DNA from 3 places in the Dyella sp. 2HG41-7 genome. Region 2 is predicted to be linked to each of the others. Evidence: riboswitches for the same ligand, from Rfam matches in the RefSeq annotation. Region 2 holds a riboswitch; each other region holds the start of a gene.

Region 1 (5,166 bases), 660 kb from region 2:
TTGATGGTTAGCCACAACTTCACGCCTTCGTCCGGTTGCAGACGTAGCACCAAACGGTTCTGGCCAAGCGGACCTGCCGATGCGGCGAAGATCGAATGCGGCACCGGCTTGAACGCCACCACGATTTCCGACACGCGCTCAGCCAGACGCTTGCCCGTGCGCAGATAGAACGGCACCCCGGCCCAACGCCAGTTAGCGATTTCCGCCTTCAACGCAACAAAGGTTTCGGTGCCGGATTTTTCGACTTTCGATTTGCTGTCGGCGTTCAAATCTTCGATGTAACCGGGCACGCTTTGCCCTTCGGCCGCGCCCGCGCGGTATTGGCCGCGCACCGTAAGTTGCGCCGCGTTGCCTTCGTTGATGGGCTTGAGCGAGTGCAGGACTTTGAGCTTTTCGTCGCGCACCGCATCGGGCGACAACGACGACGGCGGCTCCATCGCCACCATGCACAACAGCTGCAGCATGTGGTTCTGCACCATGTCGCGCAGTGCGCCGGCATGGTCGTAATACGGACCGCGGCGGCCGACGCCCAGCGTTTCGGCCACGGTGATCTGCACATGGTCGATGTGGCCGGCGTTCCACAGCGGCTCGAACAAGGCGTTGCCGAAGCGCAGCGCCAGCAGGTTCTGCACCGTTTCCTTGCCGAGATAGTGATCGATGCGGAAGGTTTGCGATTCCGCGAACACGCGACCCACGTCGTCGTTGATGCGATTGGCGCTGGCCAGGTTGTGGCCGATCGGCTTTTCCAACACCACGCGCGACTTGCCCTGGTTGAGGCCGTAGCTGCCCAGTCGCTCGCAGATATCCACGAACAGATCGGGCGACGTGGAGAGATAGAACACGCGCACGTGGTCGGGTTCTTTGGCCATGAACTTGGCGAAATCGTCCCAGCCGGCGTCTTTGCGCGCGTCGAGAGGGCGATAGCTCACCAGCTTGAGGAAGGCGTCGAGTTGGTCCGCTTGCGAGGCCGCCGAGCCGTTGAGGGCGCCGCGAATCTGCGCGCGGTAGCCGTCGTCGTCCAAACCTTCGCGCGCGACGCCGACGATGCGGCTGCCTTCCGGTATCTGGCCGTCGGCAAAGCGGTGGAACAGGGCAGGGAGCAATTTGCGCACGGCCAGGTCGCCAGTGCCGCCGAAAATCACCAAGTCGAACGTATCGACCGGTAGAGCAGGTGCAGTCACAACTCACCTCTTGCTGATGCTGGCTGGCCACGGGGATGCAGCCGCCGGGGAATGAGGATCGTACCAATGACATACCAGGCAATACCAGTCCCCCCGACCATGCATTCGTATGCAAATTTCTCCTAAGCGGACGGACCCTGGCGGAAGACCCCGGTTGTGCGAGTGGTTCGGCATTGGTATGGTTCGCGCTTATGCAGAATGCCCTTGCCGACGAATACCGGCGTCTGAGCCGCGAAACGAGCACCCACCAGCCGCTGGCCTACCTGCGGCTGCGCCGGGCGATTCGCAACGTGATCCAGCATCGCGATATCGAACCAGGCCAAACGTTGCCAAGCGAACGTGATTTATCGCAGGCCCTGGGTTTGTCCCGCGTGACGGTACGCAAGGCGATTTCCGGCCTGGTCGAAGAAGGCCTGCTGACGCAGCGTCACGGCGCAGGCACCTTCGTCGCCGAACGCATCGTCAAACCGATGTCGCGCCTCACCAGCTTTACCGAAGATTTGCGCGCACGCGGCCTGCATCCGCGCTCCGAATTTTTCGAACGCAGCGTGGGCGAAGTGACGCCGGAAGAGTCGATGGCGCTGAATCTGTCGCCCGGCGTGCTGGTGGTGCGCCTGCATCGTGTGCGTTATGCGGAAGACGAACCATTGGCGATCGAACGCAGCGTGGTGCCGGTAAGCGTCTTGCCGGATCCGCACGAAGTGCACGATTCGCTCTACGAAGCGCTGGAAAAACACGACTGCCGCCCCGTTCGCGCACTGCAGCGCCTGCGCGCCGTGTTGCTTGCTGCGCGCCAAGCGCGTCTGTTGCACGTGAGCGCCGGCAGCGCTGGATTGCATATCGAACGCCGCAGCTTTCTCGACGATGGCCGCGTGGTGGAGTTCACCACGTCGTGGTATCGCGGGGATATTTACGACTTTGTGGCCGAATTGCAGACGGATTGATGTCTTAGCTTTCTTCCTGAAACGAGGGAGAAATGCAAAGAAAATTGCTTCGATCACCCTTCTCCCGCTACAGTTCGCCCGTTTCGGGTGTCCCTTTGGGATGAAACGGGAAGCCGGTGCGCTGCTCATGCAGCAAGGCCGGCACTGCCCCCGCAACGGTAAGCGAGCCTTGAACCGCAGATAGTTGACGTCTGCGGAGCCTGCGAACGATCACGCGCCACTGTGCTTTGCATGGGAAGGCATCGTTCGACGACAGCCATACGCTGTCGCTCGCGAGTCCGGAGACCGGCCTGAAACAGAGCCTTAATGGCTCTTAGGTTCTGGTGCTCGCGGTGGGCGAGGTTCGGGATCGCGGCCGCGTTTTGTTTCCATGACCGCCTTCCGTTCCTTCATCGTCGCGCGCATCGGCTCATGACATTCTGAGCCGCGCGGGGACGTGCGGCGGGGAAACTTTCCATGCTGTCGAAACAAACTACGCTCGCAACTGCCTTGTTACTCGCATTCGCCGCCCAGGCGAGTTATGCGCAGTCCACCAACGATCAAAACAGCACGCTTTCGCCGGTGATCGTCACCGCCACGCGCACGGCCATCACAGCCAACGAAGCGTTGTCGTCGGTCAGTGTGATCACGCGCGAAGATATCGATCGCCTGCAACCGACTTCCATCGCCGATCTGTTGACCGGGCTACCGGGCGTTTCCATCGGCCAACCCGGCGGCATCGGCGCGCAAACTTCGCTGTATCTGCGCGGCACCAATGCCACGCATGTGTTGGTGATGATCGACGGCGTGCGCATCGGTTCGGTGAGCATCGGCTTGCCGGCGTTGGAACAGATTCCGGTGAATGCGATCGATCGCATCGAAATCGTGCGCGGTCCGCGCGCGAGCCTCTACGGGTCGGATGCGATCGGTGGCGTGATTCAAATTTTCACCAAGCACGGTCAGCCCAATGGCGGCATCTCGCCGTCGGTGAGCACTTCCGTCGGCAGTCACGGTTACGCAAACGGACAAGCCGGCGTTTCCGGCGGCGATACGCATCTTTGGTACAACGCGAGCCTCGGCGGCACCTATAGCGGCGGCATTCCCAATTGCCGCATGGGCGCGGCGGAAGTGGGCGTGGCGTGTTTCGTGGACGATCCGCGCAACGACGCATATCGCAACTGGAACGGTTTCGCCAACTTCGGTTATCGCTGGGACAACGGCACCGAACTTGCCTTCGATTGGTTGCGCAGCAAGAGCAACGCCGAATACGCCGGCAGCCCGTACAGCGGCAACGACGCCATCGAAGAACAATACGTCGCTGGCGCACGCCTGAGCTTTATGCCGTTGTCGATCTGGAAGGTGACGCTCAACGCAGGACAAAGTCGCGACGACGACGCCACGTTCTATCAAGGCACCTATTTCGGCCAGTATTACCCGCGCATCGGCACGGGCTATTTCGATTCGCGCCGCAACCAGGCGTCGTGGCAGAACGACATCACGTTGAGCACCGATCAGTTGCTGACCGTGGGCGTGGATTATCAGCAGGAGCATATCGCCAGCGACACGGCGTTCCAGCAGATCACGCGCGGCGATACCGGCACCTTTGCGCAATACCAGGGCACGTTCGGCCAGAACGAAGTGCAGATTTCCGGTCGTCACGATCACAACGATCAATACGGCAATCACAACACCGGATCGGCGGCGTGGGGTTATCACTTCACGAACGGCCCGGTGCTTTCGGTGAGCTACGGCACCGCGTTTCACGCGCCGACCTTCGACGACCTGTATTTCCCCGCGTTCGGCGGCGTGCCGACGGCCAATCCGAATTTGCAGCCGGAAACTTCGCACAGCATCGAAGTCGGTTTGACGCAGCAGCTTCAGATCTGGAATTGGGGCGTCAATGCTTATCAGACCACGATCGACAATTTGATCGTGCTCGACAGCAACTTCGTGCCGCAAAACTTAAGCCGCGCGCGCATTCGCGGTATCGAAGGACAATTCGGTTTCCATCTGAACGATTGGCGCGTGCAAAGCTACCTCACGCTGCTGCAACCGAAGAACGACGACGGCGGTCCGGAAAACGGCAACCTGTTGCAACGACGCGCGCAGCGGACGGCGCGCGTCGATATCGACCGCAAACTGGGACAATTCAACGTCGGCGCCACGTTCTTCGCCTCCAGCAAGCGTTACGACGATATCGCCAATACGGAACGTATGGGCGGTTACGCCACCACCGATCTGCGCGCTAGCTACGCGTTCTCGCCGGGCTGGGAAGTGGAAGGCAAGCTGGCGAATGCGTTCGATCACCGTTACGAGACGGTGTATTACTTCAATCAGCTGGGGCGCACGTGGTATCTGACCTTGCGTTACAGCCCATAAGCATGGTTCTTTGCGTTCGCTTCCTCTCCCTTTGGGACGCGGGGAGCGGCCATGAATGGCCGCGTTTTGAGGAGCGAGGAAGAGGATTGAGGTGAGGGGGTCAGTCTCGCTTCAAACGTGAAATGAACGAGTAACAGGCTCTAATTTCACGTCATCGCAAGAGTGTCCCCTCACCCCGACCCTCTCCCCGGAGGGGAGAGGGAGTGAAAATGCGCCATGCCTTTCGGCACGGCCGGACTTCAGGCACATTTACGGGGCTCGCTCCCCAGGCATAAAGGTGCCCATGAATGTGCCCTTCTTTTTGTTTGCGCCACGACCCGCGCTGGATGTGTGCGGGCGCGGCTTGCGTTGTGCTGACACCGTTGCGCGCGTGATGCGATGAATATTTTCGCGCCCATCATTCGCCGCCCCATTGGCATGTCGCTGCTTGCCCTGGGCCTGACGATCGCCGGTTTCTGCGCCTATCTCACCTTGGGCGTGGCGGCGTTGCCGTCGCTGGATTTTCCGGGCCTAGTCGTGATCGCCCAATATCCGGGCGCCGATGCGCAAACCATGGCGGCAACGGTCGCAGCGCCGCTTGAGCGTCAGCTTGGGCGCATTCCGGGCATTCAGCAGATGTCGTCCGACAGCAATGCGGGCGGCACGCAAATCCAGATTCTGTTTGATTTTGGTCGCAGCGCCGA
Region 2 (5,166 bases):
GCAACCCAGTGTTTATATACTTGCTAGTAGACGGAACGGTGTTTTGTACGTCGGGGTAACCTCGGATCTGGTTCAACGAGTGTGGCAACATCGTTCTGGCTTTATTTCGAGCTTCACGAGAGCTCACGCTGCATATTGCCTCGTCTGGTATGAGCTGCACGAAACGATGGAATCAGCGATAAGCCGCGAGAAGTTATTGAAGAAGTGGCATCGCCAATGGAAGTTAGAACTCGTTGAGCGTTTCAATCCGTACTGGAACGACCTTTATCCAACCTTGCTTTAAACCCGTCGCCCCGGCGAAGGCCGGGGCCTAGTGTCTTTTGCTCGTCTGTAACTGAAGTCGCTGGGCCCCGGCTTTCGCCGGGGCGACGAGACTTTATTGGCAAGCCTCGCAGTACTCGGGATTTTCGAGAGAACAGAACACGGCGGCCGTCGCTTCATCCTGCGCGCTGGGCGCAAGCACAGCAGTCGCCGACGCAGTCACCGTCGTCTTCGCTATCTTCGTCGCCGGACGCGAGCGCAAGTAATACGTCGTTTTGACGCCAGACTTCCACGCGTACATGTACATCGAGCTCAGCTGCCCAATGTTCGGGTTCTCCATAAACAAATTCAGCGACTGGCTTTGATCGATATACGCACCGCGTGCGGCGGCCAAGTCGATCAACACTTTCTGCGGCAACTCCCACACGGTGCGATAGATTGAGCGCAGGCGTTCCGGAATCGCGGCGATGTTCTGGATCGAACCTTCCGCAAGCTTGATCGCGTCGCGGACTTCGGGCGTCCACAATCCCAATGTTTTCAGCTCTTCCACCAGGTAGCGATTCACTACCAGAAAGTCGCCCGACAAGGTCTCGCGCTTGAACAGGTTGCTGACTTGCGGCTCGATGCATTCGTAGCAGCCGGCAATGGACGCGATGGTTGCGGTGGGCGCAATGGCGATCAGCAGCGAGTTGCGCAAGCCATTCGTTTTGATCGCGTCGCGCAACGCGTCCCAGCGAGCGGTGTCGTGCGGCGTTGCGGCTTTCCAGTAGTCGAACTGCAATTCGCCGTGGGCCGCGCGGGTTTCGGCAAAGCCCGGGTGCGCGCCGCTTTGCTCGGCTAAGGCGTTCGATTGCGCCAACGCGTTGTAGTAGATCTCTTCGGCGATGCGCGTGGAAAGCGCTAGCGCTTCGGCCGAATCGAAAGGTAGGCGCAGCTTGAAGAACACATCCTGCAAGCCCATCACACCCAGGCCCACCGGGCGCCATTTGCGATTGGCCGTCGCGGCTGTGTCGATCGGATAGAAGTTCAGATCGATCACACGATCGAGCTGCCGCACCGCGGTGCGCACGGTGGTGGCGAGTTTGGCGAAATCGAACGCGCCATCCACGACATGGCGGGAGAGGTTGATTGAGCCGAGATTGCAAACCGCGGTTTCACCGGCGTTGGTGACTTCCAGAATCTCGGTGCACAGATTCGAGAGATGAATGACGTTCTCAGGCTTTGCCGTCTGATTGCTGGTGGCGTTGCTGCGATCCTTGAAAGTCATCCAGCCGTTGCCGGTCTGCGCCAGCGTGCGCAACATGCGTGCATACAGTTCGCGTGCCTTGACCGTTTTGACCGCCAAACCTTCGGCTTCCGCCTTGTGGTAGGCGCGTTCGAAGGTTTCGCCCCAGGTGTCCACGAAATGCGGCACGACTTTGGGATCGAACAGCGACCAGTTGCCGTCGTGCTCGACGCGGCGCATGAATTCGTCGGGAATCCAGTTGGCGAGGTTGAGGTTGTGCGTGCGGCGCGCTTCATCGCCGGTGTTATCGCGCAGTTCCAGAAACTCTTCGATATCCGCGTGCCACGGTTCCAGATACACGCACGCCGCGCCTTTGCGCTTGCCACCTTGATTCACGGCGGCGACGGACGCATCCAGCGTTTTTAGCCACGGCACCAAACCGTTCGAGTGTCCGTTGGTGCCTTTGATCAGCGAACCGCGCGAGCGCACGCGCGAATATGCCAAGCCGATACCACCGGCGAATTTGCTGAGCTTGGCGACGTCGCCGTACTTCTCGTAAATCGATTCCAACGAATCCTGCGGCGAATCGAGCAGGAAGCACGAACTCAACTGTTCGTGCGCCGTACCGGCGTTGAAAAGCGTCGGCGAGCTGGCGATGTACTCTAGCGAGGAGAACAAACGATACAGCTCCAGCGTCTCGGCGATATCGTTGCCGCCGAGCGCACAGGCGATACGCATAAAAAAATACGGCGGTGTTTCGATCACCTTGCGCAATTGCGGATGACGCAACAGATAGCGGTCGTAGACCGTACGCAAACCGAAGTATTCAAAGCGGCGCGTGGCGAGCGGATCGATCGCGTCGTTGAGCTTGCGCGCATTGGCCATCACGAAATCGCGCAAACGCTCATTGGCGATGCCCAGTTCCGCGCCACGCGCGATGGATTGCGAAAAACTCTGGATTTCCTGGCCGCTCACTTCCTTGTCGATAAAGGCGCTGAGCAGGCGCGCGGCGAGCTGGCCGTATTCGGGTTCTTCCGCGGTCAAGGCTGCGGAGGTGCGAATGGAAAGCTGATCGAGCTCTTGCGTGCTGGCGCCGTCGTACAAGCCGCCGATGGTTTTCAGCGCGACGCGCAACGGATCGACGCCGTGCAAACCTTCCGCGCTGCGCGTGACGGCGCGCACGATCTTGTTGACGTCGACGACTTCGTGTCGGCCGTTGCGCTTGGTGACGCGCATCTGGCCGGGGTTGTGCGGGGGCGTGAGGGCGAACGGTGTTTCGGCAGTGGCGGACATCGTGAGGTTCGTGTTCGTGGCGTCGGCGGAAAACGCGGACGTGTCAGCGCGAACGTCGTTACGCTCGCGCGATTCGGTATCGATAGGCTGCATGGTGGGCGCTCCGGCTATGGAGCCTGTCCAGGCCGGACGCATCCGGTTGAAGAGGACAGACTCCTAGGTCTCAACCGCCTGCTCCCGCGCGCAGGGCTGATGTGGCGGTTTGCGCGGTCGATCGCCCGACACGGGTAAGACATCCGCGTCGTGCGACATACCTCCCCGCGGAGGCCGTCACGAGCGGCATGACATTCCGGTCATGCCGTGTCGGCAGGTCTTCGGACTTGCGGATGTGAGCCTTGCGGCCCGCCTACTCACCCTGCTTCCCGGCCGGCGAAGGCCAGTGCGTCATTGGGCTTTGGTCTCCGCTTACCGCTGCGGGGCAGTTCCGGATTCCCACCGGATTCCCGAGTCGCCCTCAGATTGCTCCGATTGCGACGACCGACGAGCACAACATATCGGGGTAGTCGGGATCGGTCAACCCAATAACTTGTGGATAAGCCGGTGGATAAGCGGCGTGGCGCCAAGCCGGATGCGGCTTAAAAATTTTTTGATCAAGACGGGTCGCGGCTACTTTGCGATCGCCACGATGATCGCCGCCCACATCAACACCAACCCGGCGGCGAAGCTTCGACGCGCCGGCGCGATCCGTTCGACGGCGCCGTCGGCGATCGGCGTGGTCGCGATCCAGATCGTGGCGCCCAGGGCGATGAAACTGAGAAAGGCCAGGCACACCACCATGATGTCGCGCGCGCTCCACGGCGTGGGTTCGTGCACGCCCCAGTAACCGAGAAAGGCCATTCCCATCGCCGACATCGTGGCGGACGCGGAGCACAGCCCGACAACCGAACCCGTTGGTGCGCGCATGCGGCGACTCCCGGTAGATATGCCCAAAGATCGTAACGCAACACATGACACAAGCTCCGTGTCGGCTATGCTCCGACGCTTGTCGATAAGGAGCGAAGCGATGAGCCAGCGCAGTCGAGCCGTAACACGGTGGTTGGTGTTGTTGAGCATGCTGATGATGCCGTGGTTCGCGACGGCCGCGCCATCCGACGCTGCAACGCTCGCGCGCACGCCCCCGATGGGCTGGAACAGCTGGAATCATTTCGGCCCCGATGTCACCGACGCGGACATTCGCCACGCCGCTGATGCGATGGTGAGCAGCGGTATGGCGAAAGCCGGTTATCAGTACGTGATCATCGACGACGGCTGGCAAGGCGAGCGCGATGCGCAAGGCGTCTTGCATCCGAACAAGAAATTTCCAGACATGAAAGCGCTGGCCGATTACGTGCACAGCAAAGGCTTGAAGTTCGGCATCTACTCCTCGCCTGGCGAACAAACCTGCGGCGGCTTCACCGGCAGCTACGGACATGAAGCGCAAGACGCGAAGTTGTTCGCCAGCTGGGGCGTGGACTATCTCAAATACGATCTGTGCAGCTTCCACAAACATATGGAAGGTAAAAGCGAAGCCGAGCAGACGGCGATGATGAAATCGGCGTATCGCCTGATGCATCAATCGCTGGCGGCCACCGGCCGTCCGATCGTGTACGCGCTGTGCAGTTATGGCTGGGGACGCGTGTGGTCGTGGGGCGCCGAGGTCGGCGCCAATCTGTGGCGCTCCACCGACGATATTCAAGCCAATTACGACAGCATGATGTTCAACGCGAATGCGCAGCTAGGCTTGCAGCGTTTCGCCGGACCCGGTCACTGGAACGACGCGGACATGCTGGAAATCGGCAACAAGGGTATGGATACGCAAGCGACCGAACGCACGCATATGAGTTTGTGGGCATTGCTCGCGGCGCCGCTGATCGCCGGCAACGATCTCTTCACGATGGATGCCACGACGCGCGACGTGCTCACCAATCCCGAAGTGCTTGCCGTCAATCAAGATGCGCTCGGCAAAGCCGGCCGCCGCGTGATGCAAGAAGGACCGATCCAACTTTGGATGCGTCCGCTGGCCGACGGCACCATGGCCGTAGGTTTGTTCAATACGCTCAATCACGATTTGAGCGCGACGGTGGATTTCAAAGCGCTGGGATTGCACGGCGAGGTGACTGCACGCGATTTGTGGGCGCAGCGCGATCTCGGTGAGATCGACGACAAGCATGTGTTCAGCGTGCCGTCCCTCGGCGTGGTGATGCTGAAACTGGGCAAGTCATCCACGCCGTAATGCATCGATGCAGCGCGCGACACAACGTCGGCGCTGCATGTTTTCGCGCGCTTACATGCTCACATCGATCTCGATCGGATAATTCGTCGATCCGGTCTGCTTGGGCGGCGCGGGAAAGGTCCAGTTCGAGAATTGACCGGCCAGACATTTGGCGACTGGCGTCGGTGCGCGCACT
Region 3 (5,166 bases), 370 kb from region 2:
CCAGCCGAAGTGCAAAAACCGCGTCGTGCGATAACCCCACATCGCATCCAGCGTATTGGCCAATCGATAGAGCAACGCGCCCGGCGCGCCGGCGATAGCGAACCAGAACAAGGCGCCGAATACCGCATCGTTGCCGTTTTCCAGCACCGACTCGGTGGCGGCGGCAGCGACCTGTTGCGCGTTCAACGGCGACGTATCGCGGCTGACCATGCGCCCCACCGCTCTGCGCGCTTCCTCCAGATCATGATGCGCAAGAGCGTGCGACACGTGTCGCGCGTGCTCGTCGAGGCTGCGCAGGCCAAGCGTGAAATAAAGCACCGCCACGTTTACGCACCAGGCAAACCGCGCCGACGTATATCGCTGCATCACCCACACGCACAGCACGAAAGGCACGACAGCGAGTGACCACGCAAACAACCCGTTGGTGCGTCGATCCGCATACAGGCGATGTTCGATCCGATTCGCCAAGCGACCGAACGCCACCAGCGGATGGGCACGTTGCGCCTCGCCCAGCCAGCGGTCCAGCAAAACCGCGCACAACATGGCCAGCGCAATACTCATGGCAGAAACAACCGCAACGCCGCCAACGGGTTCGACGGAAAATAGAAGTGCACGAAACTTGCGGTTAGGCGACGATCTCGATAAACCGCTTCCTGCGACGGACCTCGGTTTGGATTGAATGCATGCGCGAGTGGCAGCGCATCGACCCACGCTTGCGCATAGTGAAACGTATGTCCGCGCATTTCGCCTTCGGGCAAGTCGACGCCTTGCAACCCCAACGCCGCCAGCCTTGGCTGCAACGCGGCGCGACCCCGCAACAGGCCGGCCATGCGCGCTTCATGTCCGTCCCGATCGGCAAGCGATTGGAGCGCAAACAACAATCCGCCGCATTCGGCGAGTATCGGTTTACCGGCATCGCGATGCGCGCATAGCGCAGCATGCAAATCCTGCCGCTGCGACAGCGCATCCAGATGCAATTCCGGATAACCGCCCGGTAACCACACTGCATCGCATGCCGGTAGGCCATCCCCGGCGACGGGCGAAAAGAAACACAACTCCGCGCCAGCCTCGCGCAGCACCTCGAGATTGGCTGGATAGATAAAGCAAAACGCATCGTCGCGTGCGACGGCGATGCGTTTTCCCTTCAACAGCGGAGGCACCGCATCGACACTCGGCGCATCAAACTTGACCGGAGGCGGCAAGGCTGTAGATGCATGCTCGGCCCATGCATCGGCCAGCGCATCGAGTCGTGCATCGATATCGGGCAATTCATTCGCCGACTTCAAACCAAGATGCCGCTCCGGCAACGCAAGTTTTTCGTCACGCGGCAACGCGCCTAGCCAATGTAACGAACAAGGAAGGCTCTCTTTCAGCAACTGCGCGTGATAAGCGCTGCCCACACGATTGGCGGCCGTGCCGTACATGGATAAGCCATCGCGATACGCCGCCAGTCCACACGCCAACGCACCGAACGTTTGCGCCATGGCCGAACCGTCGATCACCGCCATCACCGGCAAACCCAACGTTTGCGCGAGATCGGCGCTGGATGGTGCGCCATCGAACAAACCCATCACGCCTTCCACCAAAATCAAATCGGCGTCGCCCGCCGCATCGAACAAGCGCTTGCGCACATCGATTTCGCCGCACATCCACAAATCGAGCTGATAGGCGCGTGTGTGCGCGGCGCGCGCCAACACCATCGGATCGAGAAAATCCGGACCCGTTTTGAACACACGCACGCGCCGGCCTTGCCGAACATGCCAGCGCGCAAGCGCAGCAGTGACTGACGTCTTGCCTTGCCCGGATGCAGGCGCGGACACCAGCAGCGCGGAGCAATGACGAACGTCGGTCACAGTTCCACGCCTTTTTGGGCTTTGATGCCCGCATCGAAGGCGTGTTTCACCACGCGCATCTCGGTCACGGTATCGGCCACTTCAATCAGTCCATCCGGCGCGCCGCGTCCTGTGATCACGACATGTTGTCGCGGAGGTCGTGCGGCTACGGCGGTGAGCACTTGCTCCAATTGCACGTATTGCTTCACCAGCGCGATGTTGAGTTCGTCGAGCAACACGAAATCGTACGCGGGATCGGCCAGCATGCGCGCAGCAATCGCCCATGCGGCTTGCGCCGCCGCAATGTCGCGCGCCTTGTCTTGCGTTTCCCAGGTGAAGCCTTCACCCATCACGTGGTAGTCGAGCTGCTCGCCCGCAAAGAGACGGAAGAACGCTTCTTCGCCCGTCGAAAACGTGCCTTTGATGAACTGCACCACGCCGCACTTGAAGCCGTGCCCGAGCGAACGCGCCAGCATGCCGAAGCCCGAGGAGCTCTTGCCTTTGCCGTTGCCGGTATTCACGACAAGCACGCCGCGATCGATGGTGGCGCGGGCGATTTTGCGATCGACCAGTTCTTTCTTGCGCTGCATGCGCTCGCGATAGCGCTCTTCGGGCGTCAGGTCGTCGCTCATACGAACACCACGCGATACCGCGCGCGCGATAGAGATGTCGTTGCAAACTTCATAACGTCGAAAGTCCTCCGCGTGACTTGCACAAGGGCAACGGAGGAAGCGGTAACTGCATCGCGATGGATGCAGCGACCCGACACGGCCCTCCGCCTGTCTGGTTTCAATGCGAGGCCGGTCTCCGGGCTTGCGAGCGAAGGCTTGCGCCTCCCGATCCACGCCTTCCCATGCTCCAGGATGCTCGGAATTGATCAGAGCTTCTTTCAGCACAGTGGCAGTGAGTGGACGGTGTGCTCGCTTACCGTTGCGGGGGCAGCTCCGGGATTGCCGCGCGAACGCGACGCACCGGATTCCCGTTTCAACCGCCAGCTATGCGCAAGCGGTCACCTCAACTCGACGATCTTAGAGCCTGCACTCTGGCGCGCCTAGCCTGGCGTCGGAGAGGTTTTCTACACGCCACCTAGACGACCGGATAACGATGCTGGCTGCAAACGCAGGTTCCGAACACGTAGCAACTTGCGCAGGGTGGGATCGAAGGCAGCCGCAGCGGGCCTCTCATGCGAGCTAAGCACATGCTCAACTTGGATATTCTTATTTGGACTTTGAATCGCCTGATGATCCATTAGGTGCGTGGCGCTATTGTCACTAACCTGAAATTGTTGCTAAGCAGCAAATTTTACGTTTAGGGGAATACACCGAATGAAAAAAACCAATAACGGGTTCGACCGCAACGCGCCCACGAAACACACTCGCCATTTGAACGCCTTTACACCACTCGCTGCCGCGCTCCTGCTTGCGTTGGCTTCCAACGCCGCCGCACAGGACGCATCGCAAAGCGCCCTCCCGTCCGGCAACACGAAGAATCTGCAGGCGGTGATCGTCACCGGTACGCGCACGCAAAACCGTACCGATAGCACGTCGTTGTCGCCGATCGACGTGGTTCCCGCATCGGCGCTGCAGAGCACCGGCACCACCGAACTCACTACTGCATTGGCGCGCCTGATTCCGTCGCTGAATTTCCCGCGCCCATCGGCGACCGACACCACCGACTCGCAGCGTCCCGCGCAATTGCGCGGCCTCGCACCGGACGAAGTGCTGGTGCTGGTGGACGGCAAGCGCTGGCACACCAGCTCGATGGTGAATGTGGACGGCACCATCGGTCGCGGTTCGTCGCCGGTGGATCTCAATACGATTCCGCTTTCCGCGATCGATCATATCGAAGTACTGCGCGACGGCGCGTCCGCGCAATACGGCTCCGACGCGCTGGCCGGCGTGATCAACATCATTCTCAAGCACGGCGCGCAAGGCGGCTCGGTCGAACTCGACGGCGGCAAGTACGAGCGCGGCGGCGGCAAGCAGTGGCAAGGGTCGGCCAACTTCGGCATTCCGTTGAACGGCGACAAGGGCTGGCTGCGCATCAGCGTGGATGACGGCCATCAGGATCCGACCAACCACGGCGGCGTGGATATTCGCTATCCGCAGCTCGGCGAGAAACAAGTGTTCGGCGATCCCACAGTCAGCCAGCACAACCTGTTTCTGAATTCGCAGTACGACATCACCAGCAACATCCAGTTCTACGCATTTGGCAGTTATCACGCGCGCAATGCGATTTCCGACGAGTTGTATCGCAATCCGTTCGGTTACTCGTCGTCGGTGAAATCGCTGTTGACAGCGCTTTATCCGGACGGATATCAGCCGCTGTTGCAGGCGCGCAGCACCGATCAGCAATTCGTAGCCGGCGTACGCGGCACCACCAGCGGCGGTTGGCGTTGGGATGTCAGCGCCAACTACGGCGGCAATCGCGTGTCGCTGGATACGATCCACACGGCGAACTACGCCTTCCTGCACGACTTCGGCTACACGCCCACCCAATTCTTCGATGGCATCGTGTCCTCGTCGGAACAGGTGGCGGATGTCGATATCGCCAAGGACTTCAACCTGAGCTGGCTGCCCAATGCGGTAACGCTCGCGTTCGGCGGCGAATACCGGCGCGATACGTATCAGATCAGCGCGGGCGATCCGAGTTCGTATTACATCGGCACGTCGGGCGTGAGCGGCGGCGCGCAAGGTTTTAGCGGCTACAGCCCGGTCAATGTCGGTTCGTGGAGCCGCAGCGACGTCGCGCAATATGTGAGTTTGGAAACCAACCTGACCGACAAGCTCGGCACCTCGTTCGCCGTGCGCCACGAGGATTACAACGATTTCGGCAACACGGTGTCCGGCGCGCTGGCGGCGCGTTACGACTTCACCGACCGCTTCGCCTTGCGCGGCAGCGTGTCGAGCGGCTTCCGCGCGCCGTCGCTGGCGCAGGAAGACTATTCGCAGATCGGCTCGCTCTACCTCACGCCGAGCAACACCGGCCCCGGCATCGCGCCGGGCATTTACCAAACGGGTCTGCTGCCGGTAGGAAATCCGGTGGCGCAACTGCTGGGCGCGCAGGCGCTGCGACCGGAGCGCTCGCATAACTACACCGTGGGCGCGGTGTTCAATCCGATCGACGCGCTAACGCTCACCTTCGACGTCTACCAGATCAATGTCTACAACCGCGTGGTGCTCTCCAACACGTTGAGCGGACTGAACAAGCCGGTGGTGGTGGACTACCTGGCGGCCAACGGCATCACCAACGTCGCCTTCAGCTCCGCGCAGTACTTCACCAACGCGGTGGATACGCGCACGCAAGGCGGCGATCTGGTCGGCAGTTATCGTTC

The links. Region 2 has a riboswitch for cobalamin ahead of L0U79_RS04825 (ribonucleoside-diphosphate reductase subunit alpha). Riboswitches for the same ligand answer to the same signal wherever they lie in the genome.
Region 1: linked by a shared signal. The riboswitch ahead of L0U79_RS01870 (TonB-dependent receptor) and the one ahead of L0U79_RS04825 (ribonucleoside-diphosphate reductase subunit alpha) in region 2 are both predicted to bind cobalamin.
Region 3: linked by a shared signal. The riboswitch ahead of cobO (cob(I)yrinic acid a,c-diamide adenosyltransferase) and the one ahead of L0U79_RS04825 (ribonucleoside-diphosphate reductase subunit alpha) in region 2 are both predicted to bind cobalamin.

What each region holds. Positions count from the first base shown of each region.
Region 1 is NZ_JAJEJV010000004.1:92,677-97,842, forward strand. Features, by position in the region: gene zwf (glucose-6-phosphate dehydrogenase) at 1-1,181, opposite strand, end outside; gene L0U79_RS01865 (GntR family transcriptional regulator) at 1,373-2,125, shown strand; cobalamin riboswitch at 2,194-2,434, shown strand; gene L0U79_RS01870 (TonB-dependent receptor) at 2,582-4,483, shown strand; gene L0U79_RS01875 (efflux RND transporter permease subunit) at 4,862-5,166, shown strand, end outside.
Region 2 is NZ_JAJEJV010000004.1:748,093-753,258, forward strand. Features, by position in the region: gene L0U79_RS04820 (GIY-YIG nuclease family protein) at 1-283, shown strand, start outside; gene L0U79_RS04825 (ribonucleoside-diphosphate reductase subunit alpha) at 377-2,779, opposite strand; cobalamin riboswitch at 3,067-3,276, opposite strand; gene L0U79_RS04830 (hypothetical protein) at 3,386-3,682, opposite strand; gene L0U79_RS04835 (glycoside hydrolase family 27 protein) at 3,783-4,991, shown strand; gene L0U79_RS04840 (peptidase C13) at 5,043-5,166, opposite strand, start outside.
Region 3 is NZ_JAJEJV010000004.1:1,121,845-1,127,010, reverse strand. Features, by position in the region: gene cbiB (adenosylcobinamide-phosphate synthase CbiB) at 1-561, opposite strand, end outside; gene L0U79_RS06320 (cobyrinate a,c-diamide synthase) at 558-1,853, opposite strand; gene cobO (cob(I)yrinic acid a,c-diamide adenosyltransferase) at 1,850-2,464, opposite strand; cobalamin riboswitch at 2,613-2,864, opposite strand; gene L0U79_RS06310 (TonB-dependent receptor) at 3,158-5,166, shown strand, end outside.